One region of the Cohnella massiliensis genome, then DNA from elsewhere that is predicted to be linked to it. Evidence: riboswitches for the same ligand, from Rfam matches in the RefSeq annotation. Region 1 holds a riboswitch; each other region holds the start of a gene.
The links. Region 1 has a riboswitch for cyclic di-AMP ahead of B7E11_RS18930 (C40 family peptidase). Riboswitches for the same ligand answer to the same signal wherever they lie in the genome.
Positions count from the first base shown of each region.

Region 2: another riboswitch for cyclic di-AMP. It lies ahead of B7E11_RS02520 (C40 family peptidase); the one in region 1 lies ahead of B7E11_RS18930 (C40 family peptidase).
Region 3: another riboswitch for cyclic di-AMP. It lies ahead of B7E11_RS15155 (CAP domain-containing protein); the one in region 1 lies ahead of B7E11_RS18930 (C40 family peptidase).
Region 4: another riboswitch for cyclic di-AMP. It lies ahead of B7E11_RS00350 (resuscitation-promoting factor); the one in region 1 lies ahead of B7E11_RS18930 (C40 family peptidase).

Region 1 is NZ_LT821259.1:1,112,826-1,120,405, forward strand. It holds gene B7E11_RS18915 (IS5 family transposase) at 1-1,034, opposite strand, end outside; gene B7E11_RS18925 (LTA synthase family protein) at 1,355-2,806, shown strand; cyclic di-AMP (ydaO/yuaA leader) riboswitch at 2,956-3,090, shown strand; gene B7E11_RS18930 (C40 family peptidase) at 3,132-3,587, shown strand; gene B7E11_RS18935 (C40 family peptidase) at 3,630-4,199, opposite strand; gene B7E11_RS18940 (prolipoprotein diacylglyceryl transferase family protein) at 4,519-5,271, shown strand; gene lgt (prolipoprotein diacylglyceryl transferase) at 5,261-6,052, shown strand; gene B7E11_RS18950 (SHOCT domain-containing protein) at 6,153-6,392, shown strand; gene B7E11_RS18955 (DUF2933 domain-containing protein) at 6,413-6,616, shown strand; partial or broken gene B7E11_RS31130 (four-helix bundle copper-binding protein) at 6,700-6,972, opposite strand; gene B7E11_RS18960 (transposase) at 7,290-7,580, opposite strand, start outside.
Region 2 is NZ_LT821254.1:16,078-23,657, forward strand. It holds partial or broken gene B7E11_RS28755 (UPF0236 family transposase-like protein) at 1-94, shown strand, start outside; partial or broken gene B7E11_RS30845 (transposase) at 416-621, opposite strand; gene B7E11_RS02495 (hypothetical protein) at 835-1,104, opposite strand; gene B7E11_RS02500 (YwhD family protein) at 1,304-1,816, opposite strand; gene B7E11_RS02510 (M1 family metallopeptidase) at 2,150-4,213, shown strand; gene B7E11_RS02515 (hypothetical protein) at 4,225-5,043, shown strand; cyclic di-AMP (ydaO/yuaA leader) riboswitch at 5,247-5,391, shown strand; gene B7E11_RS02520 (C40 family peptidase) at 5,396-5,872, shown strand; gene B7E11_RS02525 (DedA family protein) at 5,938-6,555, opposite strand; gene B7E11_RS02530 (YqaA family protein) at 6,577-7,170, opposite strand; gene uxaC (glucuronate isomerase) at 7,466-7,580, opposite strand, start outside.
Region 3 is NZ_LT821259.1:278,430-286,009, reverse strand. It holds gene tsaE (tRNA (adenosine(37)-N6)-threonylcarbamoyltransferase complex ATPase subunit type 1 TsaE) at 1-453, opposite strand, end outside; gene B7E11_RS15180 (VanZ family protein) at 563-1,099, opposite strand; gene B7E11_RS15175 (sensor histidine kinase) at 1,217-3,082, opposite strand; gene B7E11_RS15170 (FAD-dependent oxidoreductase) at 3,246-3,818, opposite strand; gene B7E11_RS15165 (H-type small acid-soluble spore protein) at 3,909-4,094, opposite strand; gene B7E11_RS29615 (hypothetical protein) at 4,094-4,261, opposite strand; gene ku (non-homologous end joining protein Ku) at 4,387-5,259, shown strand; cyclic di-AMP (ydaO/yuaA leader) riboswitch at 5,662-5,803, shown strand; gene B7E11_RS15155 (CAP domain-containing protein) at 5,810-6,628, shown strand; gene B7E11_RS15150 (hypothetical protein) at 6,754-6,966, opposite strand; gene ligD (non-homologous end-joining DNA ligase) at 7,187-7,580, shown strand, end outside.
Region 4 is NZ_LT821241.1:65,019-72,598, forward strand. It holds gene rsmA (16S rRNA (adenine(1518)-N(6)/adenine(1519)-N(6))-dimethyltransferase RsmA) at 1-331, opposite strand, end outside; gene rnmV (ribonuclease M5) at 339-896, opposite strand; gene B7E11_RS00350 (resuscitation-promoting factor) at 1,143-2,129, opposite strand; cyclic di-AMP (ydaO/yuaA leader) riboswitch at 2,567-2,789, opposite strand; gene B7E11_RS00355 (TatD family hydrolase) at 2,969-3,742, opposite strand; gene B7E11_RS00360 (HD domain-containing protein) at 3,783-5,075, opposite strand; gene B7E11_RS00365 (AbrB/MazE/SpoVT family DNA-binding domain-containing protein) at 5,398-5,652, shown strand; gene rsmI (16S rRNA (cytidine(1402)-2'-O)-methyltransferase) at 5,760-6,713, opposite strand; gene B7E11_RS00375 (tRNA1(Val) (adenine(37)-N6)-methyltransferase) at 6,818-7,580, opposite strand, start outside.

The sequences.
Region 1 (7,580 bases):
GCGTAGCCGTTCACCACGCTGATCGCCAGCTTCGCCCCGAACTCGACGTTCGCGCGGGCTTTACCGCGCACGATCGGCCTCACGTGCGGCTGCGCGATACTGACGATCCGATCCGGTACGCTGTGCGTACGTTTGTCGTACATCGCTTGCTGCTGGCGAACCAATTCCTGAATGACCAGAAGTTCCTTGTACATGCGGCGTGGCAGCCGCGTCAGGCCGCCCGTGGAGGCAAGTTCGGCGATGATGCGCAGATCACGGGAAACGAACCGCAACTGCTTGCCGATTGCTTTGCGCATCGTGCGCGGCTTCACGCGCCTTTGCTTGGCAATCGCCAGATAGGCTTTGCGGGCACGCTCCCGGTATGTTCTTGCCTTGCGAGTCTTTCCGCGTTCCGGTTCATGCAGGATGTCGATGATTTTCTCCAGCTTTTCTCTGGCCTGATTCAGAAGAGACAGATCCGTCGGGTAGGCGATGTCCGCCGGCGCGCAGGTCGCATCCAGCAGCAGTTCGCCCTCGTTCGTCAGTTCCATCTGCCGCGGCTGCGGTTCTGACGGCTCGTCGGACGCTGCGGCAGTTCCGCTGCCAGGTTCATTGTCGTCCGATGAATCATCCGATTCGCTGGACTTGCGCGCTTCTTCAAGGGCGATCCACTCATTCACTTCATCAAGGATCTCGCCGCCCAGCCGCTTGCGGAAGTGTGTCATGAGAGAATGGTGAAACGGACGGCGGTACTGGTATTCCGGCAGACCGAGGAAGTACTGCAGATACGGGTTCTCCAGAATCTGACGAAGCGTCTCCCGATCGTCGGTGCCGAGCCGCTCCTGAATAATGAGGGCGCCGAGCGCGACACGGATCGATACGGCCTTTTGACCCTTGAGGCTCTTCTTAAAGTTCTTCGCATACTTCTCTTCGAGCTTCCACCACGGAATCATCTGGGCCAGCAATACCCAGCGGTTATCTTCCGCAAGCTTCCCGCCGAACGGAAGGAAGAAGTCGCCTGGCAAGATCATTTGGCTCTCGGTTCGCTGATACAATCTGGACGCCTCCACGTGCACGGTTTTTCACGGGATAAACCCGTTTTCCTTGCACTTGAATTCGACAAAAGAGGCGCTAAACCCTTGCTGCTACTGGATTTTTCTTTCGTTCAGCAAGCCCTATTTAATTGCGGATTTCCTTATTTCAGCAGTGTATATATCCGTTACGATTTATTACAAATATTTCGGAGTGATTCCGACCTATCAAACGCTAAAACAGATCGGACAAGTAACGGAAGTGAAAGGCAGCGTCTTTTCGCTCATGCACGCTTCGTTTTTGTTCCTGTTTTCCGATATCGTAGTGTTTTTGATTTTGTTGCTTGCGAGTCGTCGATTTCGGGAATGGAGCAAAAAAAAATGTCAAGAAAAGAAACAGATTCGTCTGGATTGGGTTGGGTATAACGATTTTTCTTTCGTTCTTTGGAATTTGGAGTAACAAGGATATTATCAACGAATTAAGACAAGCTGAAGCGATGGATATTCTCAATTACCAAGTATATTCAGCGTTTGCAAGCATGGAGGATAAACCGTCACTTTATGAAGAGATTACCCAAGCTTCTATTGATCAGCTCAAACACATCGACAATCCCGACTTGACGACTCCCCAATATTGGGGGCAAGCGAAAGGGAAAAACGTCATTCTGATCCAATTGGAGTCGTTTCAGAACTTTCTAATCAACCTGAAGCTCAATGGACAGGAAGTAACTCCGAATTTGAACAAACTCGTGAGGGAATCTTTATATTTCCCTCATTTCTTTCAACAAGTGGGTCAAGGTAATACATCCGATTCCGAATTTGTGGTCAATACGTCGCTTTACGTGCCGAAATGGGACGCTGCGACAATGGTCTACTCCAATAAACAGCTGCCAAGCATGCCAAAGTTATTAGCAGCCAATGGCTATCAGACAGCGACATTTCATACGAATGACGTACGCTTCTGGAATCGAAACAATCTTTATCAAGCGCTCGGATGGCAAACTTATTATGATGACGATTATTTCGGAAACAGCGATATTGTCGCGTTCGGTTCATCGGATGAAGTGCTGTACCAAAAAACGACGGATAAGCTTCTTGACATGCGGAAAAGCGGCAACCCGTTTTATGTTCAAATTTTATCGATGTCCGGCCATCATCCGTACAATTTGCCTAAACGCAAGTACAATATGGAACTCCCGGCTCGATTCGAAAATACGCTGGTCGGGAACTATGTCCGAGCCCAGAATTATGCGGATAAGGCGCTTGGCCAGTTCGTTGAGAAGTTGAAGGATACCGGAATTTGGGATAACAGCGTTGTCATCCTATATGGAGATCATTTAGGTCTTCCCAAATACACGTTAAGCACTCGCGAAAAGGACCTAATGAAAGAAATTTATGGACGCGAGTATGATGTTCAGGACATGTTAAACATTCCTTTGATGATCTCGATTCCTGGCGTCTCTCCGCAAATAATCCCTACAGTTGGAGGACAAACGGATATCTTTCCTACAGTTTCCAACTTACTTGGAATATCAATGAAAGGCAATATCCATTTCGGTCAGGATTTGCTGAATCATTCCACGAATTTATTGCCTGAGCGCTATTATTTGCCATCCGGTTCATTGATTACCGACAAAGGGGTATTTGTACCGGTCGACGGCTATGATGACGGGATTTCTTACAAATTTAGCGGTGGCCAAGCGCAAGAAACCGCTGCAACACCAAAACAATTTGACGATGCGTTACAGTTGCTGCGAATGTCCGACAGCTATGTGCAGTCACTGCCGGATCGATAATGTTCATATGTCTGTATTTTATACTTTGATTATGTAGAACATTTGAATACAAAGACGAATAAGGCAAAAAATAAATGATAATATTCTAATTTTGTAATTGGAGGATTTCGAAAGAAAAAATCGAATTGTACTACACTGTGTAATAATAAATCATCATATTGCCGAATTTCCGAAGTCGGAAAACGGGGGAACCGTCTTGGGTGTATTAATCCTGAAAACAAGGGATTATAGGGAACCTTCTACCGAACCCTCAGCTAACCTCGTAGGCAACGAAGGGAGAACAGCTTTGAGAAAGCAAATCGCAGCGTTGTTGTTAGGTTCCACCATGTTGTTTGCAAGTGCCGGAAGTGTTTTTGCCGATGAACCCGAGCTAAACAAGGCCGTGAACGATGTCGTTGGCACTCCATACAAGTGGGGAGGCACAACGGTTAAAGGGTTCGACTGTTCCGGATTCATTCGTTACATCTTCGACCAGTTTGATACCCAGCTGCCCCGGACTTCCAAGTCGCAAGCACAAGTTGGGACCAAGGTGGCGAAGGACGAACTTCGTCCGGGCGATCTCGTGTTTTTCAATACGGACGGGCAAGGAATTTCGCACGCCGGCATCTATTTAGGGAGTGGCAAATTCGCTCACGCTTCGAGCAGTAAAGGTGTCACGATAAGCAAATTGTCGGATTCGTATTATGAGAAACGTTATGTTACCGCACGACGTGTGGCGAGCGGTGAGAATTATGCAGCAATGATTGAGGATGAACACTCATCCGATAAGAACTATGCCTGAATAACGGACAAGCCCACCAACGCGAGTTGGCGGGCTTGTCCGTTATTTAAGGACGCTTCCTCCAAACAAGAAGCGTTTTTCCCATTGGGTCCCTGCGATCGAATCGATTCGTACGCCTCCGGATTTGACGGAATACGTCTGCAGAATTTTCCCATTCCCCAAATAGATGCCGTTGTGCGTAATACGCTCTTTGCTCTTGTCGATTCCCTTGTAATCGGAATCTTTGCTGCCTTTATAAGACATGAAAAACATAATGTCCCCGGGTTTCAGATCTCTCCAGTTTGTCGTATAGTAGCCATTGTTTTTGACATATGCGCCTTGGCTTCGCGAATCGGGAGGAAGCGTAATACCTGCCCCTTCCTTGTAAGCCTGACGGACAAAGTCGGAGCAATCGAACGTACGAGTGTTGCTGCGGCTCGAACCGAATTCATACGGGGTTCCCAAGTACTTCAAGCCTTTGTTAATAATATTTTGTCTTACGGAACTTACCTGGCTTTGGTTGGTTACGGGAGCTGCGCTAACGGGGTCCGCTAGACTCGAAATTCCTACGCCCAAGCTAAATGTTGCCACAAGAAATCCAACGGCAAGCTTTCTTTTCATTCTCAAACTCATCCTCAAACATCCTCCTGTTCCCATTTTGAATTGGTGGGGGGTGCTGCGAGGCATATGCTAACACGTTAACTTTGCAGTTTTGAAGGCGTAATTTTTGGTAAGTTGGTAAAGCAGTTGGTATGCCAGCGAAAATTCATATTCCCTGGATTGACGAATCCGAGTTTTAATACTACAATCCGTAATAATTAAAAATAACTTCGGCAGTTCTAACTTTGATTTTAAATACTACTTTGTGTAGTATTAAACATCGATAAAGTGGTTTCCCGGGAAGAGGAGGACTGCAGATGATGAAACCTTTATTGCTACATGGGGGCGTGTCATGACAGGCGTACTGCAAATTGGACCGTTTGTCATTCGGGCTGATTGGTTTTATTATGGTGTATCCGCGCTTATTGGATTTTCAATCGCTCGAATGGTCGTCCGAAAAAAATCGCTGCATGCGCTTCAACATTTGGATATCATTTTCAACGCCTTATTGATTGGCATCTTGATATGGAAAGTAAGCCCTTTATTTTCTGAACCGCAACTTCTTACAAATCCGTTCTCGCTATTGTTTTACCCTGGAACAACTCTCGGTTCGAGAATCGCCTTTGCAGGCGCGATGATGTATTTACTACATCGATGGTGGAGGAGTAAGGCCGACTGGAGAGAAGCGTCAGATGTTCTATCCATCGTGTTGATTTCTTCGGTGATGATTTACTTGGTAACCCATTGGCAATACGGCCTTCGAACGATGTTGCCTTGGGGAATTTCAATATCCGATCCTGAATACCGGTATCACCCGGTTAATGCATATCAATTGTTGCTCTTATTACCGCTCCTATGGCACATTATTAAACTGTCCATCGGTCAAGGCAAGATGGCTTCCCATGGTTTTATCGGCTACGGGATCATTTCGCTTTTCGTTTCCTTGCTGAAACCCAAATCCTCCATATGGCTGAACTTAACGATGGATCAATGGATTGCCATTGTCGTTATTATCATTGGTTTCATCATGATGACGATAAAAGTGCCAGAGCGTGAAACGAGATCCGAATCTAACGGAGAAAGTGGTGAGTTCAATGAGAGTTGAATTGTTTCGAATCGGCGATTTCGCTCTTCGATCTTATGGTGTCGTAATTGCCGTTGCTATCTTGTTGGGCGCATCTATTGCTTATTATTTTGCCCGTGGAACCAAATATCAAGGGCACGTGTTGGGAGTGCTCTTCTATGCGGTAATCGGTTCAATTATTGGCGCAAGAATTTGGCATGTTTTCTTTTTCCAATGGCCTTATTATTCTCAGCATCTTGGGCAGATCGTGAAAATATGGGAGGGTGGACTTGCCATACAAGGGGCGCTTGTCGGCGGACTTATCGCGGGATTCATTTATACCCGAGTAAAATCCATCTCCTTCTTGGAATTTGCGGATATACTAGTACCAGCGATTATCTTTGGCCAGGGCATTGGCCGAATTGCATGTTTTCTCAACGGAGATGCATATGGTTCTCCGACGAATTCCGGATTTGGCATCGTTTACCCTAAGGGAACTTTTGCATACGACGCCTACGGTTCACAACCGTTATGGCCGGCCGAGATATGGGAGGGGCAATTGGATTTTGTCGTTTTCGCCATACTGATCGCTTTAAAATCAAAAAAATTGCCAACCGGATATCTCTTTCTCATATACAACATGTTATACGCTGCGGGGCGCTTTGGCCTGGAATTCTTACGAGGTGATTCTCCCCGATATTTGTTGAACTGGACTGCGGGACAGTGGACAAGCGTGACGATCATCATGGCGTGCGTCATTGTGATGTTAGTCCTCAAGTTACGGCGGTCCGCATTCAATGTTGAAAGTGCGCGTTCAGAATAAAATGCACACTTCAGAAACCCTCATATTTTCATCATATTGTTCGGGTACAATAAGTGCAGAGCCGTACCGAGCCCAACTCAGTTCAAGGAGGTCGAGCTTGATGATGAATGGATCCATGATGATGGATAATTCGATGATGATCATGATGTGTATAGTTATGTTGGTGGGTTTGCTTCTATTGATTATTGCAATCGGCGTTACAGTTTATATAGTCGTTCGAAAATTAATGAGGAATGGCAATATTGAAGATCGGCCTCTGATGGTGTTGAAAGAACGTTATGCCAAAGGCGAAATAAGCGATGAAGAATACGAACATAGACGGAATAACCTATCCCGATAAATGATGAGGAGGAGATTCATTTGAACTGGTTGCAGCTAGTGCTATTGTTAGCTTGTCCATTGATGATGATCGTCTGCATGCGGGGAATGTCTCATGGAACTCATGGATCCAAAGATAAGAACAAATCCCCAACACATGCGGACGATCATTCATTGCAAAGTGAAGTTCAACAATTAAACTTCAAAATGGCGGATATGATCGAAGAAAACCGCCGATTGAATTGAGAGATTGTAGGATTGAAAAAAGTGAATTAATACGAACCGCCACCCTCCTGCAAGCGATGTAGTTGGGTAACGGTTCTTTTGTATTAGTTCATTTGCATGGCCATCGCACGGCATTCCCTTGCGCATTTTAAGCACATTTGTCCGCACATTTGAGACTCCTGATCCCGATGTTTCAGACATTCGTTTCCGCAGACTTCACAAACATATGCGCAATATTCACAGATCGATTTCATCAATAAGCTATTCTCAGACATGAACTGGGCACACAGTTCGCATACCGCCGCGCAATCCCCCAATAATTTGATCTGAGTCCTCCTGGCTTGAACATCGGGTCTGCTCAATAGAACATCACGTGTTCTATAACAGTAAGCGTCAAACCTTCCCCACCTTCGTTCCTTGCGGTAACCGTGAGATAATCCTCCTCAGAATCAAATAGACTCTCGGAATTAAGGGGGAGATCGGATCAGAAAAGAGGCTGTAGATATGAAAAATGAGCAGGAAAATCTGGATGTGAAAGTCACTTTCAAAAATAGGCATGGCAAACAAAACAAGATGAGGTGCATTTTCGAAAAGAAGCGATTCAGGGATTAAGAAGCATGCTGAAACAGTTGCGGCTGTAGCCGCTCCAACTCCTCGTGGCGGTGAACAAACCAAGCATCAATGTGCTGGCACATCATAATGCCGTAGATGCGGATGTACCACATCTTGGTGGAGCGGTGGCGGCCAGCTTCGAGCTTGTAATCAACTTTCTCGCGCTTTTGGAGCGCTCGACCGAGGTGCGGCGTTTGTAGATCAGCTTCCATGTTTGGGAGCCGCGAAGCACCGACGGAAACAGCCGCGGGTTGTCTTTACCGCACGTGTGGTAGGTGCGGCCGTATTTAGCATCGGAGCATGGCGTGGCGCAAGTGTTGGTGGTTCGGCCCTGCATCATCGGGCACATCCATTTCTGCCGGTTGCGGGTATG
Region 2 (7,580 bases), on a different contig from region 1:
GATCGCGAACGAGATCGTGTGAAGAATGAACGCGAAACCAACATCAATACCGTTCGGAAATATACGCTTTATGCAGAGGTTTTATTGGGATCGTCACAAGAACACATAAGTCTGCCTGTTGGATCGATAGATGCAGTTCTGCGAGGCAGATTCGCAACGAGTAGAACAGAGGCTGTCCCATAGTAACCTCTGGAACACCTTTAGCAGCAAAATAGGATGGCACTCGGAATAAACGAAGGAGCTAAGCGGCCTGCTGTCACTTAGCTCCTTCGTTTTTTACGTCCACCACTGCTTTCTTGAGCAGATTGTGGGCAAGCGAAAGCCACCCGACATATCGCCAAACACAGGTTCCGGCTCGATCATGCGCCTTACGGCCAGGCATACCCTTCTACACTGCGGAGCTTTTCCCTGGCCTGCGCTGCGTGTAGGCGTATATGATGACTTTGGTGAGCATTTTAGGATGGTAGCTGTCTCGTCCGCTCCAGGGTAAGCCGCGTCGAAGATGGCGTCGTCGAGACGATTGACGGCGGCGTTGACCACGCGAACGAGGTGATTAACGGGAATGTCCTCTTCTAAATCCATTGGTAAACAGAGTTGATCCATGGTATATTGAATGTACAAAGAAACCGTCTCCTTTGGTTTATGGTTGGGTGGTACCTCCATTTTACCAGAGAGTGATTTCTTTTTGTTTGACGATTATGAAAAAGAGGGTGTCCCAGAAGTCATCTAGGATGACTTCTGGGACACCCTCGTCGAAATATTCTTGACCAATGATCCTCTCTCGGCTTCAAGGTCGCTTGCGCTCGAAGAATCATACGATACCAACGCAATAAGTCATGCATCGTTCAATACTTTGGCGGCCTCTGCCGCTCGCCGCATCGATTCTCCCCGGCCGTTCTCGAGCAGCATCGTATGGTATCCCGACGACACCAGCCGCTTCACGACTCCCTTCGCAAGAGTCGCTGCTTTATTCAAACTCGAACCGGCGAACCCGACCATTAACGGTGTCTGTCCTTTTGCTGAATTTAACAGGAAAGCATCCTCTTCGTTCTCGCTGCGGAGGGCATCCTTGCCCGAATCGATCGTAATCGCTACGATGCGCATATCGATGAAATTGTTCCCAGTTACAATTAGAGGCTAGAGGCTGCTCCATTTGCGGCATTTGCCGCAAAATGACAGCCTCTTTCCATACGTCTGCAGTTTGTTATTGTAAAAGTAGCGCACCCGGTGCGCCACCTTGCCGCTCGCATACAGCTGCGCCCCGCAGAAGTCTCGAATCGACCTCCGCCGTACTAACGGCAAATCAAGCGAGAAGATCCTTCAACTGCTGCGGAGAATGATTCCACCATTCCGCGTTATGTTCTTGCAGCAAACCTCGCAGCAGCGCTTTCTCTTCCGGCCCGAGGTTGTCGAGCATATATTTGCGCTTGAGAGCGGCATCCATCCGGTTTACGTGGTCCGGGAGGATCTTCCATCCGCGCCGAGCCTCCGTATCGATCAGCATCTCGCAAGAGGTTACGCCGGCGTAGTAGCCGCCTTCCGCATCGTGATCGACCGCCACCCATACGATCCAGGCCTGGCGCCCGTTCGGCACGGTTTCCTTGTCCGGGGAAAATTTAATTCCCTTTTCCACCTTGCTCTTGGCATGCATCGCTCCCATATCGAGGTATGCTTCGCCCTGGTCGATAATAACGGGGGACATTTGGCTCAGGTCGATGCTTCCCGCGCCGAAGCCTTTATGCTGCTTGGCATTGCTTACGATATTCAGCGCCAGCTTCTTTTTCTCCGGCGCGGATTGCGGTTGATTTTGCTCCATCGTATACGCCTCCATCCAAACGGACTAACTAATCCCATTGTAGCGAATTTGACCGGGAAAAGCGATGGATCGCAGCAAACGGAAAGCGACGCGCGATCCCAGGGCACTTTCCGCTCGTGATCCCGGACGCCCCGCCTCCGCCCGGCACCCCGCCGCCTTGCCGCCGATCCGCCAGCCCGCCGCTATCCCGCGCCCTTACCTTGCCGCCCGATCCGGCACCCCGCCGCTTCGCGCCGATCCGCCCGCCGGAGATGTTGTCCGCCCTCAGATATATTCCTTGGACAACCGGCATATATATCCCGTAGTAAGCTTGTCAACGGGAGGGTAATCCGTATGCCCCAACGCCGCTTTATGCGTTACCTTGTTTTGGCCGCCGCTGCCGCCATGCTCGTCTTCTCGATTCCGTTCGGATTCGCGGAGGCTTGGGTCAACCAGTACGCCCTGCCCGCCTCCGCCCTTCAGCCCGCCGGGCTGCAGGAGTCGGCCGCGGAGCCGCCGGAACGACATTCGCCGGAGGTGCCGGAGCTGCGAACGGCTTCCGCCCCCGCCGGTCCGTCCGACGCGAAGGCAGCCGCCGCGGAGCCCGAAGCCGACGTGCCGATCGCGCCCAAGCCGGTCGTTCTGAGCAACCGGGTTTCGGAGTACCACATCAGCGTCAAATTGGAGGAAGACGGCACGCTGTCGGGGCAGCAGACGCTAACCTGGAAAAACCCCGGCCGCAAGCCCGTCCAAGAGTTTTACCTGCACTTATATCCGAACGCTTTTTCTCCGGGCAGCACGTTTTTGAAAGAATCGGGGGGCCAGCTCAGAGGGGACCGGATGAAAAACGGAAGCTACGGAGCGATGACGCTGACGTCGCTTGAAACCGCCCAGGGCGAAACGCTGCTCCCCCGGTTGCATTACGTCCAGCCCGACGACGGCAACAAAGACGACCGGACCCTCGCGTCCTTCCGGCTTCCGGAGCCGGTCGCCCCCGGTCAGAAGGTAACGCTGCGCATGACGTTCGCCGTTCAGCTGCCGCAAGTGTTCGCCCGCATGGGCAAAGCCGAAGACTTCGTGATGGCCGGGCAATGGTTCCCCAAAGCCGCCGCCTACGAGACGGTCGGAACGCGGGGACGGACATCCGAAGGCTGGAACACGCACCAGTATCACGGAAATTCGGAGTTTTACTCGGACTTCGGCATTTACAGCGTCAAAATCGACGTGCCCGAAGCGTACAAAGTGGCCGCAACCGGCTTTCAGACGCAGCAGGCGGTCATCAAGGACGGCCGCAAAACGTACCAGTTTTACGCCGACGACGTGCACGACTTTGCCTGGGCGGCATCCCCTTCTTTTCATTACGTAGAAGATTCATTTTCGTCCATCGGCGTGCCGGGCGTCCGGATCAAGCTGTACATCGACCCGCTTCACAAGGATTTGCAGGAGCGCTATATGCACGCCGCCAAGTCCGCGCTGGCGCTGCTGGGCAAATGGTACGGGGACTATCCTTATTCCACCCTGTCCATCGTCATCCCGCCGGCCGACGCCAACGGCGCGGGCGGCATGGAGTACCCGACCCTCATCACGGGAGCGGCGGCCAAAAACGACAACCCCGGGTTCGAGCTGGAACGGACCGTCGTGCACGAAATCGCCCATCAATACTGGTACGGCATCGTCGCCACGAACGAATTCGAAGAAGCTTGGCTGGACGAAGGCTTTACGTCCTACACGGAAGATAAGCTGATGGAGGAAATTTACGATGTCGTCCCCAACCCTATCGTCGAGGCGAGCTATTTGACCCGGCCCGAACCGCTGAAGCAATACGCCTGGGCGTACGGCGATTCAAACAGCTACGCGGAAAACGTGTACATGCGCGGCAAGCTTGTGCTCAAAGCCATCGAACAGCAGGTAGGCGAAAAAACGATGAACAAAATCATGCGGACCTATTTCCAGACGTACCGGTTCAGGCACCCATCCTCTTACGACTTCCAGAAAGTCGTCGAGAGCGTGACGAAAAAGAAATGGACCGAGTTTTTCCATGCGTACGTCCAAAACGGCCAAATGGCCGACTTCTCCGTCGAATCGATCGAATCGCGCCTGAACGATCAGAACGTTTACGAATCCAGGGTCGTGCTGAAGCGCGGCGGCAGTCCCGAACCGGTATCGGTCTGGTTCCAATTCGCCAACGGCGAAAAGCTGCGCAAAACATGGGACGGCGCGCAAAAGCACGTGCAGTTCCAGGTCAAACACGAATCGCCGCTGCAATTCGTGGCGGTCGATCCCGAAATGGCGGTCGTGCTCGACAATTACCGGTATAACAACTTTTTGAAAACCGATGTGGACGAACCCGTTCGGACCCGCTGGAATATCGGCTTGACCAAGCTGGTGGACGGTCTGCTCGGCATCCTGGCCTGGTGAGGTGAAACGAGATGCGCTCAATAATCCGCGAGGGATGGAGTTTGACCTCCCGGCATAAATACGTGCTGGTCGCCCTGTTTTTGTACCGGCTGCTGTGGGGCTTCTTTCTGTACCGATTTATCGATTCGGTCGTCACGCCGATCCTCGCCCGTTACCCCGACGGGCACCCGAACGGCAACGCGGTCCGGCTGTTCCTGATCGAGGCCCAATTCCGCCTGACCAAAACCGACCTCATGAACGAAGCTCTCCTTATGCTGGCGGGAATGCTGCTTCTCCGCATGGTGCTCACGCCGCTGCTGAACGCCGGCCTGTACTATTCCTTCCATCACGCCGACGAAGAGCGGGGAACCCGGATGCTCACCGGCATGCGCCGCGCGTGGAAGCCGGTCGTTCTGCTGTACCTGCTGGAGAACGCATTGGCTTTTCTGCCGGCTTTATGGCTCCTCCCCTTCGCCAAATCGCAATTTCTGGCGCAATTTTCCGTCGAGTCGTGGGCGTTGAAAATGCTCCCTTACGCCGCCGTCTGGATGTGCTGGATTTTTATCGTTCATCTGCTGTTCCAATTCATGCAGTTCGGCGCCGTATCTAAGGATGGCATCGTCAAAGGGCTTGCCCGCGCGTGCGCCAAAGCGCTGCCGCTGGCCGCCGTTACGCTGTTGCTGACGGGGATCGGCGCGGCGGCTTCGGTCGCCGTCACGGGCGCGACGATGTTCTGGACCGGATTTATTTCCGTCGCGGTTCACCAAGCGTTTCAATTCGTCCGAACCATGATGGCCGTCTGGACCTCGGCCTCCCAATACGCGTTATGGAAGGCCGATTCGGCCGCCTGACCGGCGTTCTCCCCGCCCCTCGCCCTGCAAACGTTCGCCAAAAAAGCTATTCCGTCGCCGCGATTCGCAGCGCCTGGAATAGCTTTTTTCGTTTTCATTCCGGTTTTTTCGCGTTTATTAAAGCTTTCTTAACTTTATATTAACGAATTCTAATCTTTTATCGGCAGGAAAAGACTCCCACTGCGCGAATAATTAATTCTCATGTGCGAAAACTGCCGAATTTCCTTGCACAGGGAAACGGGGGAACCAGATTTGCCGGGTGAATTGATTCCGCTTCGCTAGCAGGAATCATAGGGAACCTTCTACCGAACCCTTCAGCTAACCTCGTAGGCATTGGAAGGAGTCACTTGTTTTGCGGAAGTTGTCACTCGGTTTTCTTGCTTTCTCATTCGCGTTCTTGCTGGCCTTTCAGGCGGGAACCGCGTCTGCGGGCTCCAAGCTGAACGACGAGGTCACCGATCTGATCGGTGTCGACTACCAATACGGCGGAACGACGACCAGCGGGTTCGACTGCTCGGGCTTCACGTCCTACGTATTCAAGAAGTTCGAAATCAAGCTGCCTCGTTCGTCCAAAGACCAGTTCGAGACCGGAACGGAAGTCGAGCAAAGCGAGCTGCGCCCGGGAGACCTCGTGTTCTTCAACACGAACGGCAAAGGCGTATCTCACGTTGGCGTATATGTCGGAAACAACAAATTCGCCCACGCTTCGACATCCAAAGGGGTTACGGTAACCGACCTCGACGAAAGCTATTACGCAAAACGCTACCTCGGCGCGCGCCGCGTCCTGGACGACGCAACGTACGAGGCAGTGGCCGCTTACAAAGCGTAAGCCGCTAGTATCGCCAAGGGTCTCCTGTCGCTAGCAGGAGGCCCTTTGTCATGCTCCTCACCGGGTCACCGTCCGGCCCGCTCCAGCCGGCTGCGCCGCCACTTCAAGCCGAAGACGACGGCGGCGGCCGCGCACAGCCCCGCGAAAACGAATTTCATGTACCGTTCGACTAACCCGAAAACGATCTCCCACTGGTCCCCGAATCCGTACCCGATCAGGAAAAAGGCGCTCACCCACAAGGCGCAGCCCGTGTAGGCGTACAGTGCGAAAGAACGGTACGGCACTTGGATAATGCCGGCGAAATAACCGATGAATTGGCGGATGCCCGGCAGAAAATAGCTGAACAACAGCACTTTGCTTCCGTACCGGTCGTATGCTTTGCGCGTTTTTGCCACATGGTCGGGTTTGAGAAACAGCCACTTTCCGTATCTTTCGACAAGCGGAGCCCCGATCTTGCGTCCGAGCCAGTAAGTCGCCGTAATGCCGATCACCGCGCCCGAGTAAGCGGAACCGAGCGCCGGAAGCCACGCCAAAATACGTTGCGACGCCAAATATCCGGTTAACGCCAGCGTCGTATTGCCGGGGGGAATCGGCAGCGCGATCGCGTCCAGGGGCAGGCCGATCAGCAGCACCCAATAGCCGTATTGCGAAAACAATCGTTCGATGTATTCCAGCAATTCCATTTGCCAGCCCCTTGCCGCACCTTACAGTTGCTGTTGCTCGGCGTTTCGCGCCTGCTTCTTTCGGTCGTGTCTTCGCTTCAGCCATAGGCCCAGGAGGAGAATCGGAACGAAAATCACGAAAATGTAGAGCGATACGTCCTTGACCATGCTCTCCGCCATCCGGCCATAATAGTAAAACAAAAACCCGACGACGTAAAATTTGACGGCCCGGCCTATGGCGGCATAGCCGATCAGCTTCCATAGAGGAAACTTCAAACACCCCGACATGATCGTAAACACTTTGAACGGAATCGGAGTGAACGCGCCGATAAGCACGGTCGCCTCGCCGTTTTTTTGGAACATGGCGGTTGCCTTGTCGATCCATTCCTTTTTCAGCAATTTGTAGAGCACCGAATGACCCAGCAGCTTGCCGATCCCGTACCCTACCGGCGTTCCGAGCAAACAGGCGATATAGCCCACGGTCGCGTACCATAACGCCGACGAAGGGTCGACAAGGCTTAACGATACCTGCAGAAAAAAGGCCGGAATCGGAAAAATGATGGCATCGACGAACGAGTGAATCGCCAATCCCCAGACGCCAAACTCCAAAAAAATGTCGACCAAATTTTGAAACATTCTGTTCTCCTCTTTTACGGCCTGCAGGTTTTATTATAAAGAATCGCTGCACGGCCCGTCATGAACCTGCGTCGGTTTTCGGACTGGACTTTAGGCGGGGCAAAAAGGCTACATTAAGGGTTACGTTGGCGCAAAAAAAAGGATGCAGGGAGTTTTCGAAAGAGGCGGGCAAAAGCGGGTAAAGCCGGCTTCGTCGTCTTTTCCTTCCCGGCCGCGAAAAAAAGCCGCCCCGGACCGGCCGTCCCGATAGGAACGAACCGTGTCGAAGCGGCTGATGCTTCGGATGCGCTCGGATTTAACCGAATTGGAAATAGGCCTTCGCGTTCCGGTAGCTGATGTCCTGGACCATTCCGCCCAGCAAATCGAAGTCCCGCGGCACTTCCCCGTCTTCGGCCCATTCGCCGAGCAGG
Region 3 (7,580 bases), 830 kb from region 1:
TTCGGCCGTAATCCGGCGGGAAGCCGGACCGGTCGTCTCCAGCCGGATATGCAACCGCTCATGCGGAAGCAGCGGCTCGATCAGCGAGGCCCATTCCACCAGGGACACGCCTTGTCCCTCGAAATATTCGTCCAGGCCGAGCTCGTCCGCCTCCTCCGGGGATATCCGGTAGACGTCCATATGATAAAAAGGCAGCCGGCCGCTTTCGTATTCCTTAATGATCGTAAACGTCGGGCTGCTGACGATTTCCCGCACGCCAAGGCCGTCCGCGAACGCTTGCGCGAACTTCGTCTTGCCGGCCCCCAGATCCCCGTCCAAAGCGAGCACGGTTTGCGGTTCGGACAATTCGGCAAGCCGCCTCGCGAAGCTTGCGGTCTCTTCTTCGGACCGCGCTTCCCAAACAAACGAGATTCCCTTCCGATCCCGTTCTTCCGTGTCGTCCCTATCGCTCATGCGTCTGCGACCCCCGGTTTATAATTGTCCTTATTATATCGGTGCGGGCCGGAAGTTGCAAAGATTTCGGCCAAGCGCAAACGGCGCGGGAGAGAGAGATTACGAACGCTTAAGCTCCCGTATGCCGCGAATCCGGTCCGCTCCTTCGTTCGCGGGCAAGGCCGCCCTTCGGTCCGAACCAGCGGGCCAGCATTTCGAAAACCGCCAGCCCCAGCGCCCCTCCGGCCAAATCGATCCAAATATCGGATACGAGCGACGTTCGGCCGGGAGTATACTGCTGGTTCAGCTCGTCCGCCGCCGCGACAAGCATGACGGCAAACAAGCAATATACCGCGCGCTGCGGGAACGAGCGCACGCGCCGCAGCGCGAGCCGGACGAGCACGGCCAGAAAAAAGTAGATGCCGAGATGGGCGGCTTTGCGAACAAGAAACTCGAGCCATGAGTAAGGGTTGCCGGCAGACGTACGTTTCGACTCCCAGAATTCGATCGGAAGGTCCGGCAGGGACCGCGAGAGCGATTCCGCGGACCAATGCTTTTGAAGATAGGGGATAAAATTTTGCTCGTCTCGGCTTTGCGAGGAAAAAAAGAAAATGACGCCGATCCATGCCGCAACGAACGCAAGACAGATGACAACCTTTACGCGCAACGGACGCCTTCCCTTCCAGCGAAGCGGCGGTACGCTTTTTCGCTTTTCTTTTTACTATCCTCCAAACCGCGGGCCTGCGCATCCCCCCTGGGTACTACTTCCGGGCGCTTGGCCGGCTTAAGCGATATCGGATTGGAACGGAATTTGGATGTGAAAAACGCTCCCCCCATTCCGGCCTTCTTCCATCCAGATGTCGCCGCCCATCAGCTCGACGAGATTTTTGCAAATGGCCAGTCCCAGTCCCGCTCCGTCGTAATTTCTCGCCATGGAGGAATCCACTTGGGAGAAAGGAAGGAACAACAGCTCCCGTTTGGAGGGGGGGATTCCGATTCCCGTATCCGCAATCGAAAATTTGACGATCGTGAGCATGCCGGAGTTGGATTTCAGGCTTTCGACCCGAACGGCCTCGGCGCGAACGAAGCCATGATCCGTGAATTTGACGGCGTTGCCGATCAGGTTGACGAGAATTTGCCGCAATCTTACCCGGTCGCCGTACAACCGGTCGGGGATCGTCCCGTCGATCGCGCTTTCCAGCCGGATCCCTTTTTGCATGGCGTTGACCGCAAACAGGTTCAAACATTCCTCGACGCAGGCGCCAAGGTGGAAATCCGAATTTTGCAGGCCGATGCCGCCGGCCTCGATCCGGGAGAAATCGAGAATGTCGCTCATGATGCGAAGCAGGGCCTGGCTGCTTTTCTCCTGGAAACGCAACAGCTCGCGCTGGCTTTCGTTGATCGGCGAGTTCTGCAGCAGCTCGTTGATGCCGACGATTCCCGTCAGCGGCGTTCGAATTTCGTGGCTCATGGCGGCCAGAAACCGGTTTTTGGCGGCGCGCGCGACTTCGGCCTCCCGCTTTGCCCGAACCAGTTCCAGCTCGGTCGCCCGCTCCTCGGTAATGTCTCTTCCCGCAGCGTACAAAAGCAGCCGATTTTCCTGGATCAACGGGAAAAAGGTACCGGAAACCAGCATCTCGTTCCCGAACCGGTTGACCAGATGGAATTCCACTTGCTGGGGCTCGGACAGGCGGAGAGCCAGGCTCGATCTCAATTCCAGCTCCATCCGCTCCTGGGCGTCGTTCACGAGCTTGACCGGATCGATCCCCGAGAAATCTTCCTCCGAAAAGCCGAGTCTCTCGATCACGGCCGAATTGACATGAACGACGCGTTGAACGAGAGGATCGTAACAGACGACCATGACCGGCGAATTTTCGAACAGGGAGACGAAGCGGCTTTCGTGTTCGGCGGCTTTTTTAAGCGCATGCCGCTTGTCGAGAAACATGCTCGTCCAACCGGCCGCAACGACGAATAAAACGCTGGCGCCGATCCCGATCGCCGTTTGCCGCTCATGAAGAACGGCCGGTCCCGGCCAGGAACCGTCCTCCGGCACGAAGCGGGCTCCGGCCATGGAAACGTAATGGGTCGCAATGATTGCAAGACCGAGCAGAACCGCCCCTAATATACGGGACTGGATCGGGATGCCGCCGGGATAACGCGCGCGGAACAAAACGCGTACGGCCATATACGAAATGCCGAAGGCGAAAAGCGCGGAAATCGCGATCGAAAGCGGCTCGTATTCGATTTCCTTCGGCATTTTCATCGCGGAAAAGCTGATGTAATGGAGGACGAGGATATTGAACCCGATCTGCAGGCCGCCGATCGCCAGATGCCGCCGGCGGATCTCTTTTTTCGTCAAGATATGCATCGCCCAATAGGAGGAGAAAACGGACAAGGCGAAGGATAAAATCGAGGAAGACACGCAATACGCGACGGGAAAATCGATATGAAGGGCGCGCATGCCCGTATAATGCGTGAACCAAATAGCCTTGCCCATGACGAGGGAAGACGCCGACAGCAGAAGGCCTTTATTTTTTCCCCTTTTGATAAAAAGATGGAGGATGTTCAATGAAATAAAAGAAAAAACGAGCGCGATCGTTATGGAGAACAGCACCAAGAAATCATTGTAGTGTCCGGTATCGTGTTGCATAGGCGCAGCTCCTACAATATTCGTTTGTATGCCTAAATCTTAAAACGCTTATGGTTAAAAATCAAACCCCAAAGTTAGGCGATTCGGCCGGGTTGAATTGGAACGAAAAAAGAAAAAACCAGAGACTCGTGTCCCTGGTTTCGCGAAAGCGGAAAGATCGAATTTACGCTTGCTTCATCACGTCGTGGTCGACATAACGCTCGCCGTTCATTTCGCTGATCACGTTGATCGCGACTTTGGCCCCGTCCCCCGCCGTAATGATCGTATGCATGCTCGCGCCCGCAACGGTTCCCGCCGCCCAGACGTTGTCGAGGCTGGTTTTCCCCTCGGGAGTGGCATCGATAATCGTCTTGATGCGGGGCTCGGTGCCGGGCTTCGTGCGAATGCCGCTCGCCTCCGCGAGATCGGCGAACATGCCGGTCGCTACGATGACGTGCTGCCCTTCGTACGAAGCTCCGCCCTCGGTCTCGACGGCGATGAAGCCGTCGCCGGCGGTTATTTTTACCGCTTTGTCCGTGACGAATTCGGTTCCGTGCTGCGCCGCCTGCTTTTTGCCGGTTTCGACCAGATCGGGCCCGTTAATGTTCGCGGCTCCGTAGTGGTTTTCCAGCCATGCCCGTCTCGTTACGCTTTGATCGTTGTCGATGACGAGCGTTTTTTTCCCCGCTTTGGACGTGAAAATGGCCGCGCTCGCCCCCGCGGGACCTCCGCCGATAATGACGATATCGTACGACATAGTGAATTCTCCTTCCGCATGGTAATGAAGATTGAAAGATTGCTCTTCCTTATCATACCATTCGGAAAGACCGCTTTCAAAAGCCCGACGTTACGGCCGGCCCTCTTCCAGCCGTTCCACCGATACCGTCAGCGTATTGAGCGGGTCGGATCCGACCCGCACGGTCGCCATTTCGTTCGCGACGTCGACATTTTCGATCCATACCGATTTTCCGCCCAATTGCACGGCAAACATGTCTTCGGATTCGTAAATTTGCTTCGCCCGCTTGACGTCCATCAGGGTCTGTCCTCCTCCATCGTGTCGGTCGTCGTTTCCTCGATCAGTCCGTTGTGGACCGTCACTTGCCCGCCGCCGAGCCCTTCGTTGATCATTCGGTCGACATCCATGTCGTATTCGTCCTTGCCTTCGTAAATGGAATCGGTTTGCTGCGGATTTTCCGCCATGTCCTTTTCCCCTCCTTGAGCGAAACAATAAAAACTTGCTTTAAGTTCCCCCGAGGGGTTTGATTTGATGCAAACGCGGGGAGGATAACAAAATCAAAAACGTTTCGGATGGGAGTGAAATCGCGATGCATACCGTGTGGAAAGGAGCCATCAGCTTTGGCCTCGTTCACGTCCCGGTGAAAATGTTTACGGCAACCGAAGATAAGGACATTCACCTCAGATATATCCATAAGGAGTGCGGGACTCCCATCTCGTATACGCGCAGCTGCCCCCATTGCGACCGTCCGGCCGAATGGGAAGAAATCGTTCGGGGCTACGAATATGAGAAAGGGCATTTCGTGCTGTTCGAAAACGAGGAGCTGGAGGCCGTAAAGCCGGAAAATACGCGAACGATCAAAATTTTGGATTTTGTCGCCCTGGAAGAAATCGATCCGCTTTATTTTCAAAAAACGTACTATTTGTCGCCCGATCAGGCCGGCGCGGGAGCCTACAGCCTGCTGCTTGAAGCGATGCGGGATTCGGGACGGATCGGCATCGCCAAAGTGGCCATTCGGAGCAAAAGCAGCCTCGCCGCCATCCGGGCGGTGGATAACTGCATTTGCATGGAAACGATGTTCTACCCGGACGAAATCCGGTCGCTCCAGGCCGTTCCGAATTTGCCGCAGCAAGCGAACGTGAACGACCGGGAGCTCGATATGGCGAAAATGCTCATCGAGCAGCTGTCCGCGCCTTTCGAGCCGACCAAATATACGGACGATTATCGGGTGGCGATGCTTGAGGCGATCGAACGCAAAGTCGCGGGCAAAGGCGTGGACGTCGTCACCGCGCCGGCCGCCGAGAGAACCAATGTCATCGATTTGATGTCGGCGCTGCAAGCGAGCCTGGAAGCGGTGAAGTCCGTTCCGGCGGACAAAGGGGCAGCGAAGGATGGGGAAGCTCCGGCGGCCCCGAAGCGGCGGACGGCCCGTGGGCGCAAAACGAAGGAGACGGCTCCGTAAGCGGGCGTATGGCTGACGCTGCTCGCCGAGTTCTCCCGAAAGGTGGATGCCGTTTACTGCCTCGCTCTGACATAATAGCGGCCTCCAGGGGCCGCTATTTGCCCGCAGTTCGGGAAATTCCTCGAATAACGGTCTCTCGCGACCGTTATTTCGGATGACGCATCCGTACCCGGGGTCACGCTCAATCAAATGTCGCTGTGCTCGCTGCCCCGCGATCCGGCGATGCGCCCGAATTTTTCGCCCTCATCGCCTCGCTCGCCCCGCCATCCGGCCAATGTGCCCGAATTTTTCGCCCTCAGCGGCTATCCGGGACGCCATTTTGTACGCGGCGTCTTATTTTTCCTGCGCTTCCATACCATTATTTATAGAATGAAATAGAGTCGGAAGATTGATAGAATGTTAAGCGTTCCAAAGCCAAAGTCTGCAGAGCAGACGCGGGGGAACCAAGTTTTCGGGGTGAAGCCGCTAATCGAAGCTATTGCGGCAGGGGCGCTCTTTGACCCGAACCCGTCAGCTAACCTCGCAGGCAAAACAAAGGGAGGAATGCTTTTTGTTCAAGAAGGGAAGCAAACGTTGGGGTACTCTGGCTCTTTCCGGCGCTCTGGTTACGGCCTTGTCGCTGCCGGCCGGCGCTGCATCCGCAGCATCCAATGCCGACGTGAGCGTGCATACTTTCAAATATACGATCAATAGTTCCGATTTGAACGGTCTGCTTAACGGCATCGATCTGGACAGCTTGCTCGACCAAATCAAGCAAGGCCTGTCGCAAGGCACCGTGACGAAGCCGACGGCTCCGTCCGCGCCGTCCGCCGACAACGGCAATTCCGGCTCGAACGCCGGCTCCGGCAATGCGAGCGGCGGATCGAACGGCAGCGCCGGATCGGGTGCGGGCAATGCCGGCTCCGGCAGCGCGGGCTCGGGCAACGCCGGTTCCGGCAGCAACGGCTCCGGCACGACGAATCCGGGCACCACGAACCCGGGCTCGGGCTCGACCGTCCAAACATCGCAATACGCCGCGGAAGTCGCCAAGCTGGTGAACGCGGAGCGGGCGAAAGCCGGCCTCGGCGCGCTTGCGATGGACAGCAAGCTGTCGGAAGTCGCTCTTGCCAAAGCCAAGGACATGTACAATAAAAACTACTTCAGCCATACTTCGCCGACGTACGGCTCTCCGTTCGACATGATGAAGCAGTTTGGCGTGTCGTTCAACTACGCGGGCGAGAACATCGCGAAGGGCCAAAGAACGCCCGCGGAAGTCATGAACGCCTGGATGAACAGCTCCGGCCATAAAGCGAACATCCTCGGCCAAAACTTCACGAAGATCGGGGTCGCTTACTACAACGGCGTATGGGTCCAAATGTTTATCGGCTAATCGCCGCGACGAAAGCAAAAGGCTGCGCAGCCGCATGAGGCGGGGCGCAGCCTTTTTTTTCATGTCGGCTTAACCGAATCCGTTCGTCCGCTTCGCCATCGGCATCGAAATCCGGCTTTCGATTTTCACCCAATCCACGACAACCCCAAAAAGCCCGCAATTCCGCAAACGAGGGCTCCGATCCGATAAGGCAGGTACGTTCTTCCTTCGGGCTCCTTCGTTCCTCTCAAGCGATGCACCCAGCTCCGGAACCATTCCGGATGCACGGCGATGAACAGAGCCGTTCCCGTCCAGAACACAAGCAGAAGCAATACGGCGGCGGTCAGCGGATTGCTCAAGGCGTTCACCTCATTTTCGAAAACGTTCGGAAGGAAAAACGCGAAGCTCCGTCATCCGGCAAAGCCGCGTCCTTGCTCCCGCTATGTTCGGTTTATGCAGGCAAAACGCCGCTTGTGCATGCCGGCGAAAATGTTCCGGCGGATAAAACGGCCGATTTTGGCGTATATTTTCGGAAAAGGCCGGTTGCCGACAATCCGCCGGACAGACGAGGAGAAAGCGATGCCGCAAAACGTTACGTTAACGATGGGCAAGGACGAACTGAACGTTTCCCACCCCGACAAGCTGCTATGGCCGGAGTCCGGCATTACCAAGCTTGACTATGTTCAAACGCTGGCCCGCCTCTCGCCGTATTTGCTCCCGCACAGCCAGGGACGATATTTGACGACGATCCGGTATCCGGAAGGCATCGCCGGCGAGACGTCCTTTTATCAAAAAAATTGCCCGCGCCCCGCGCCGCCGTTCGTCCGCACGGCCAAAAACGGATCGATCGAGTACATCGTGCTCGATTCGCTGCCGACGCTCGTCTGGCTCGGCAGCTTGTACAGCCTCGAATTCCACGTGTCGTGCGAGCGGATCGGCGAGGAGCTGCCCGACCGTTGGATGCTCGATATCG
Region 4 (7,580 bases), on a different contig from region 1:
GCACGTCGGCGTGCAGCACGGTGACGTTGTCGTAGACCGACAGCACCTCGCGGAGAATCGGAATGAGCCGGTCGTCGATCTCCACGGCCGCCACCTGCCCCGCCTCCTGCGCGAGGCGCTCCGTCAGCGCGCCGATGCCGGGCCCGATTTCCAGCGCTCCGGCTTCCGGGCCGAGGTTGGCCGCCGCGACGATTTTATCGAGAATGTTTTTGTCGGTCAAAAAGTTTTGCCCCAGGCTTTTCTTGAACGTAAAGCCGTGCCTGCGAATAATGTCTTTCGTCCGGTTCGGGGTTGCGATGTCGGCTCCCCCGCGCGATCCGTTGTTGTTCATCTTCCGCCTACAGTCCTTCCCGCTCCAGCTGCGTTAACGCGTTCAAGAACTCTTCCCGCGAGATGCGGAACATGACGCAGCGCTTGTAAAATTGTTTCCCGTTGGCGTATCCGATGCCGAGCAGCTCCCCCATCCGCTGCCGGCGCCGCGCCGCCGAGGCGTGAACGATCAGTCCGGCGTCCATCAGATCGGACCAGGCGATGTCGGCCTCCCCCGAGGCCTCCGGCGCCGCCTCGCCGCTTCTCGCCTGCGCAAGCGCCCGGCGGATCGCCTCGTCGGACGCATGCTCCACGCCGATGCCGTCCTTGCCTCTCGCCTCCGCGCGCGTCAGAAACGCGTGCTTGCAGTCCGGCACCCGCTGGGCGACGATTTTCCGAATCCGCTCCCCCGGAGCGTCCGGATCGGTAAATACGATCACGCCGCGCCGCTTGTGCGCCAGCTCGATTCTCCGCAGCACGTCTTCGCCGATCGCCGAGCCGCCGGTTTCGATCGTATCGGCCTGCACCGCCCGCCGGATGGCGGCCGTGTCGTCCTTGCCTTCCACCACAATCATTTCCTGAATCATCGCTTGATCCTTCCGCTCCGTTCTTCGGGTTCGCCCAAAGGACGGGCAAAGTCCTACTCGTTATTATAACCTTGCCCATGCAAAAAAGAAGAGGCCCGAAAGCCCCTTCCCTGCAATTGCCGCTATCTATGTCAAATGTGCTCGTTCTTCGGCGTCTACGGTTGGCATCCCCGATTGACGCCGTCCGGCCGTCCGGACCGCGGCGGCGGATCCGGCACGACCGGGAATCGCCCTTGCGCCTCCGCTTTAGTCGGCGGAAGGCTTGACAGGGCCGATGACGTATACGGTGTATCCTTTTTTGGAGCCGAACTTCTTCGCATGGCTCTCGCTGTCGAAATACACGTCGATTTTTTTGCCGTTGATGGCGCTGCCGGTGTCTTCGGCTCGGCGGAAGCCGATGCCATCGATGTAGACCCACCAGCCGAGCGGAATGACGTCGGGATCGACCGCGATCGTGCGGCCCTCCGACACCTTCGTTCCGGATGCGGTAATGCCGTAGCCCTCGTCGCCTACGTCCTTGCCCGTAGATTCCGGGCCCGCCGTATAGGCGGTAAGCTTGACGTTCTTCAGCACCTGCTTCACTTTGACCGACTTTCCGTTAAGCTGAACCGTGCCGTTAGCCGAAGCGTCGTAGGACAACGTCGTGACTTCGGGCTCTTTTTTCTTCGTGCCGACCGCGACGATTTTCTGCACGGACGGCTGCGTGATCGTTTTGGATACCAGCTGGTCGCTGACCAGGCGACCGTCGACATAGACGCGCTCGGTTTTCGTCACGAGCGTGCCTTCCTTGCCGGTTTGGATCACTTTTTTGCTGCCCTCGGGCAGCGTGGGGTCCTGCTTTTCCACGATGGCGAACGTCACCGGATGCGACGTTTCCACGACCTCTTTATCCACTCTCAGCACCTGAATGGTCATGCCTTCGGTAACCGGCGCCGACTTGTCGGGCGTTACCCGGTCGTCCGCCGATAACGAGAGGTTCGAGGCGTGCAGAACTTCCTGAACGGAATCTGCGGTCGTATATTTGATCTCCTTCTTCCCGTCCGCCTGCAGGACGACTTTCGCGGCGCGATCGATCGCGATCGTGCTGCCCTCCTGCAGCTCGGCATCGAGCGGCTGGGATATTTGATCGTGCGGGCCGACGGTGATGTTGTGCTCCGAGAGCAGCGATCGCACATCGGACGATTTCGTTTTGATGACGGTTGTCGTCCCGCCGTCCACGACGGTTACGCTCATGGCGGACGCGCCGTGTAGCAGCAATAAGAACAAGATGGTCATAGCAAAAGAGAGAATTGCGCTGAGCAGGATCAAACGCAAATGCTCATGCTTCCATCGCGCTGCGAAAAGCTTGCCGGTCGGTCGTGGATCATGGGTGTTCCCGACAGGAACGGTTCCCATTTTCTCGTTCCTCCTTCATAGCCCCGCCGTCGACTGCCTAAGCATGACTTCGTCTGACGCGACTATCCTTTTGGTTAACGGCGCTGGGCTTCGCACGGAGCGGCTTTCGCACGAAAGCACCCGGCCGTCGTTCACCAGTAAACGGCACCAACCCGCCGCCCGAAAACATTCGCCTCTTCCTCCCGCAAAAAACGGACAACAAAAAAAGCCGACGGACAGAGGATCTGTTCGTGGCTCCGCTTGCGACGTCGAAAGGGAAATGGGCAGCACGAGGTGACCTCTCTCTCATACGCTTGCGAGGTTAGCTGTCGGGTTCGGGCCAAGAGAGCGGCCCTATCCGCCCGCAATCCGACGGACCGTCCGGCCTGGACGGATGCTTCGGTTGCCAGCAAAATTCACCCCAAGATTACTCGGCCGCAGAAATCGCGGTTCGCGTACGAACCGGTCCTCCGCGTCGGGTCCCCCGCTCTCCGTTCGGAGACTCAGCGCACTGGAAAAGGGATGCCATATTCAAACTCTTGGATTAGATGATAACCTCTCGGCGCCAAAGGTGTAAAGAAGGGTCAAAGCGCGAAATCCTCCATTTTTGAACGAAATAAAGCTGAATTTTTAGGTTTCATCGATCAAAAACCAGTTTTTTCGCATAACTAAATGATTTTTCTTCGATTGTTAGCGTTTTATCTTGGTAGACGAAAACAGGCGAGACCATTTTCGGTCGTTAAATTTGCAATTTCTTCCACGGATTTCCCTTTTATTTCCGCTGCTGCCTCCGCTACGAACCGCACGTAAGCGGACTCGTTTCGCTTCCCTCGGTAGGGGTGCGGAGTCAAATACGGGGCGTCCGTTTCGATCAAAAAACGGTCGTCCGGCACGTTCGCGAGCACCTCTTTGGGAACCCTTGCATTTTTGAACGTAACCGGTCCTCCGAACGAAATATAGAAGTTCATGTCGAGGCATTTTTTGGCCGTTTCCCAGCTTCCGGAAAAGCAGTGCATGATCCCTCCGACCTCGGAGGCGCCTTCCTCGCGAAGCAGCCGGACGACGTCCTCGTGGGCGTCCCGGTTATGGATGACGATCGGCTTGCGCAGGCGTTTGGCCAAACGGATTTGCTCCCGGAAAACGGCGTGCTGAACGTCCTTCGGAGACGTATCCCAATAATAGTCAAGCCCGATTTCGCCGATCGCCACCACCTTCGGATGGGCGCACAAGCGTTCGATCCAGGCCAAATCGTCCTCAAACTTCATGTCGATCGCGTCGGTCGGGTGCCAGCCGACGGCGGCGTAAATGAACGGATAGTTCTCCGCGAGCGCCATCGTCGTCGGGATCGTCTCCCGGTTGAAGCCGATATTGACGATCGTTTCGACGCCGGCTTCCCGCGCGCGGGCGATGACCTCCTCGCGATCGCTGTCAAACTTTGGCGAATCCAGGTGGGCGTGCGTGTCGAATAACATAGCGTATGGCGTCTCCTTTTGCTTTTGCAAGTTCTTTTTTTTACATTCCGAAAAGCTCGCGGATTTCCGGCTCCAATTCCGTTGCCTTCCTCCGAACCTCGTCTTCCGGATAATACAAATAGTAATTTCCCCGGTGCAAGCCCGTGATCGAACGGATGATGTCCGACTTGACCGAGATTTCCGTCAGCCGATCCTTGTTGTCGAGCAGCAAAATCGGCGGCTTTTCCGAGGCGTCCAGCGCCGCTCCGGGCTTGTACACGTCATAAGGCAGATCCACCGGCGTATCCACCTCGAGGTGATAACCGGGATGGAGGCCGATGCGGGCCCACTCCTTGCGAATGCGCTCGATCAACGCCTCGTCCAGCGCGTCCTGCGAAATATATTTATACAAGCGGCGATGAAGAAATCGCGAGCACAAGTCCGCCAGCAGCTCGTCCCGCTCGCCGATCCACTGTCCGAATGCCGCCTGAACCATCGATTCGTCCAAGCTCAAATACGATTCCACCGTCATCGTGCCTTCAAACAAATGCTTGAGCTGCGGGAGCATAAAACCGAACGCATACCCGCTCCGGTACAGCTCGTCCGCCCTGCGGAAAATTTGCCTCAGCACGATTTCCGAGCTGCGCGTAACGGGATGGAAGTATACCTGCCAATACATCTGATAACGCGACATCAAATAGTCCTCGACGGCATGCATCCCGCTTTCCTTGACGACGATACGCCCTTGATGAGGCCTCAGCACCCGCAAAATCCGGTCCAGGTCGAAGGTGCCGTAGTTGACGCCGGTAAAATACGCATCCCGGAGCAAGTAATCCATGCGGTCGGCATCCATCTGGCTGGAAACGAGGCTGATGACGATCGGCTTGTCGTAGTCTTTGCGAATGACGGCGGCAACCCGTTCGGGAAAATCGCGGCCGACCTCCTTCAAAATCCGGTTGATATTCGTGTCCCCGAGGATGATGTCGCATGTCCACCGCTCATGATCGTTGCCGAACACTTGTTCGACCGAATGGGAAAAGGGGCCGTGTCCGACATCATGCAACAAGGAAGCGCATAAACTTACCAAATTTTCCTCTTGCGGCCAATCCTGATATCGATTACGCTCAAATTGGCTGATAATTTTCCTCGTAATCTCATACACGCCGAGCGAGTGGGAGAACCGGCTGTGCTCGGCTCCATGGAACGTCAGGTAGGTCGTGCCCAACTGCCGTATTCGCCGCAGTCGTTGAAATTCGGGCGTGTTGATCAGCTTCCAGATCGTCTCGTTTTGCACATAAACCGAATGGTGAACCGGATCCTTGAACACTTTCTCCTCTTCCAGCCGACGGCTCATCGACAACACCTCCTTAAAATAATGAAAAAACGATCAGAAACCGAAACTTATGTCGAAGTTTGTCGTTTAATGGTAGTGGAATCAAGTTGACATTTTCATCAAATGCCGTTGTCATTATGGACGTTAAAAGCTTATAAATAAAGCATTCTTAAATTAAAATTTTCCAATCCGCAAATTGATTGGTTGACTTAAATGGGAATGGTTGGTATGATTATAAGCGATAATTCGGGAAAAATGTCGAATTATGACGAATTATAGGCTTGATTCCTTGAATAAAAGGTGGCCTTGATTTTATTTTAACCTGAAAAGAGGGAGTTTCCAAATGATGAAATCTACGGGAATTGTTCGTAAAGTCGATGAGCTCGGCCGTGTCGTCATTCCGATCGAACTGCGCCGTACGCTCGGCATCGGAGAGAAGGATGCGCTGGAAATTTACGTGGACGGAGAGCGCATCATGCTGAAGAAATACGAGCCGGCATGCATCTTCTGCGGCAACGCGGAAAACGTCATTTACTTCAAAGGAAAAATTGTTTGCCGAGATTGCTTGAAGGATTTGCCTACACCTGTGACAAATTAAAGAAAATACGTTATAATAGCATTGAAAGTCTGTTTTCTGTTAATTCTAACCTTTTTATATCTCCTTATAACCCTCCCGGACAAGCCTCGGGAGGGATCTTTTTGATTTTACCGTTCAAGCAAGCTTTGGTAAATGTCCCGCCGAGACAAGCCGCGATCCCGTGCCGCCAGACGCATCGCTTCCTTTCGGTTTGCCTTTTCCGTCTTTTCGTAATGCTCCACATGCTCGGCTACGGTCAGCGGCTCCCACCAGACGGCAGACGCGGGCTCGCCGGAACGTTCTCCCTCTTCCCCGCCAGCCTCGGCTGAAGCCCTGCCCTCCAGCACGATGCATATTTCACCGAGCGGTGGATATTCCCGGAAATGCGCCAGACAACTCTGCACCGTTCCCCGGACCGCTTCTTCATGCCGCTTCGTCAGCTCCCGAATGACGGCCGCCCGGCGGTTCGGCCACTTGTCGGCGAACGCCTGCAGCGTCTTGACGAGCCTGTGCGGCGACTCGTAGAAAACGAGCGTTCCCGTCTCGCCGCCGAGCCCGGCCAGCAGGCGTTCCATGCCTTTGCGTTCCCTGGGCGGAAAGCCGACGAACGTGAACCGCTCCGTCGAGAGCCCCGAAACGGTCAGCGCGGCGAGGGCGGCGTTCGCTCCCGGAATCGGGACGACCGGGATGCCCTGGCCGATCGCCGCCGCGGCGAGGTCGGCGCCCGGATCGGAAATGGCCGGCATGCCGGCGTCGCTGATGAGCGCGATATTTTTTCCTTCGAGCAGCAGGCGAATGAGCTCGGGACCGCTTGCGGCTTTGTTGTGTTCGTGATAGCTGACCAGCCGGTTCGAAATGTCGAAATGCGTAAGCAGCTTGCGGGATTGGCGCGTATCTTCGGCCGCGATCAAGTCCGCTTCCTTCAGCGTACGAATGGCGCGGAACGTCATATCCTCCAAGTTCCCGATCGGCGTTCCCACCAAATACAGCGTCCCGGTCGGCTTTCGATCGTCGAAGCTTTTTTGCGCGATGGCCGCTGGGGCGCCCGGATTTCCGGCTTCGCCCGCCTTTTTTTCGCTCATGCCGTTTCCTCCTTTTGCCGAACCGGTTTCGGTCTGTATTGCATTTCTACTATTATATATGTCCTGCTCCCAGGCAAAAATCGACACCCTTCCGCGTGGCTTTCCTAAGACGGAAAGTCGTTAAGCTCGTTCTTGCTTCCGTAAAAAACGTCCAGTAATTCCTGCGTATACGTTCTGCCCTCGCCCCCGTACACGATGAGCGGCGGAAGCGTCCGCACTTCCGGGCGCCCCTCCTTCAACGCGTCGATCAACACCATATTCGCTTCCGCGCCGATCCGGGGGTGAACGAAGCGGATTCGCTTCGGTTCGAGCCGATGGCGCCGCAGCGCGTCGATAATTTCGGCAAGCCTCGTCGGCCGATGAACCATCGATACGCGCCCGCCCCTTCTGACGAGCCGGGAAGCGGCGGCGGCTACGTCTTCCAGCGTGCACCCGATCTCGTGGCGGGCCATCGCCTGATGCGGGTTTTCCTTATGGTCCCCCGTATGGACCGGCATATAAGGCGGGTTGACCGTTACGGCGTCGTACGGGCTTTCTCCGTCCTTCAGGCCAAGCGTCTTGAGGTCGGCTTCCAGAATGCGGATCCGCTCCTCCAGACCGTTCAGCTTGACGCTGCGCTCGGCCATGTCCGCAAGCCTCGGCTGGATTTCCACGCCGTCGATCGCGGCATTCGTCCGCGTCGTCAGCAGCAAAGGCACGACGCCGTTGCCCGTGCACAGGTCGAGCACCCGTCCGCGCGGCGGCACGCCGGCAAAGCGGGCAAGCAGCACGGCGTCCAAAGAAAAGCTGAACACATCGGAGCTTTGAATGATTTTCAGCTCGTACGTCAGCAAATCGTCGATCCGTTCGCCGGGCAGCAGGTTCGGT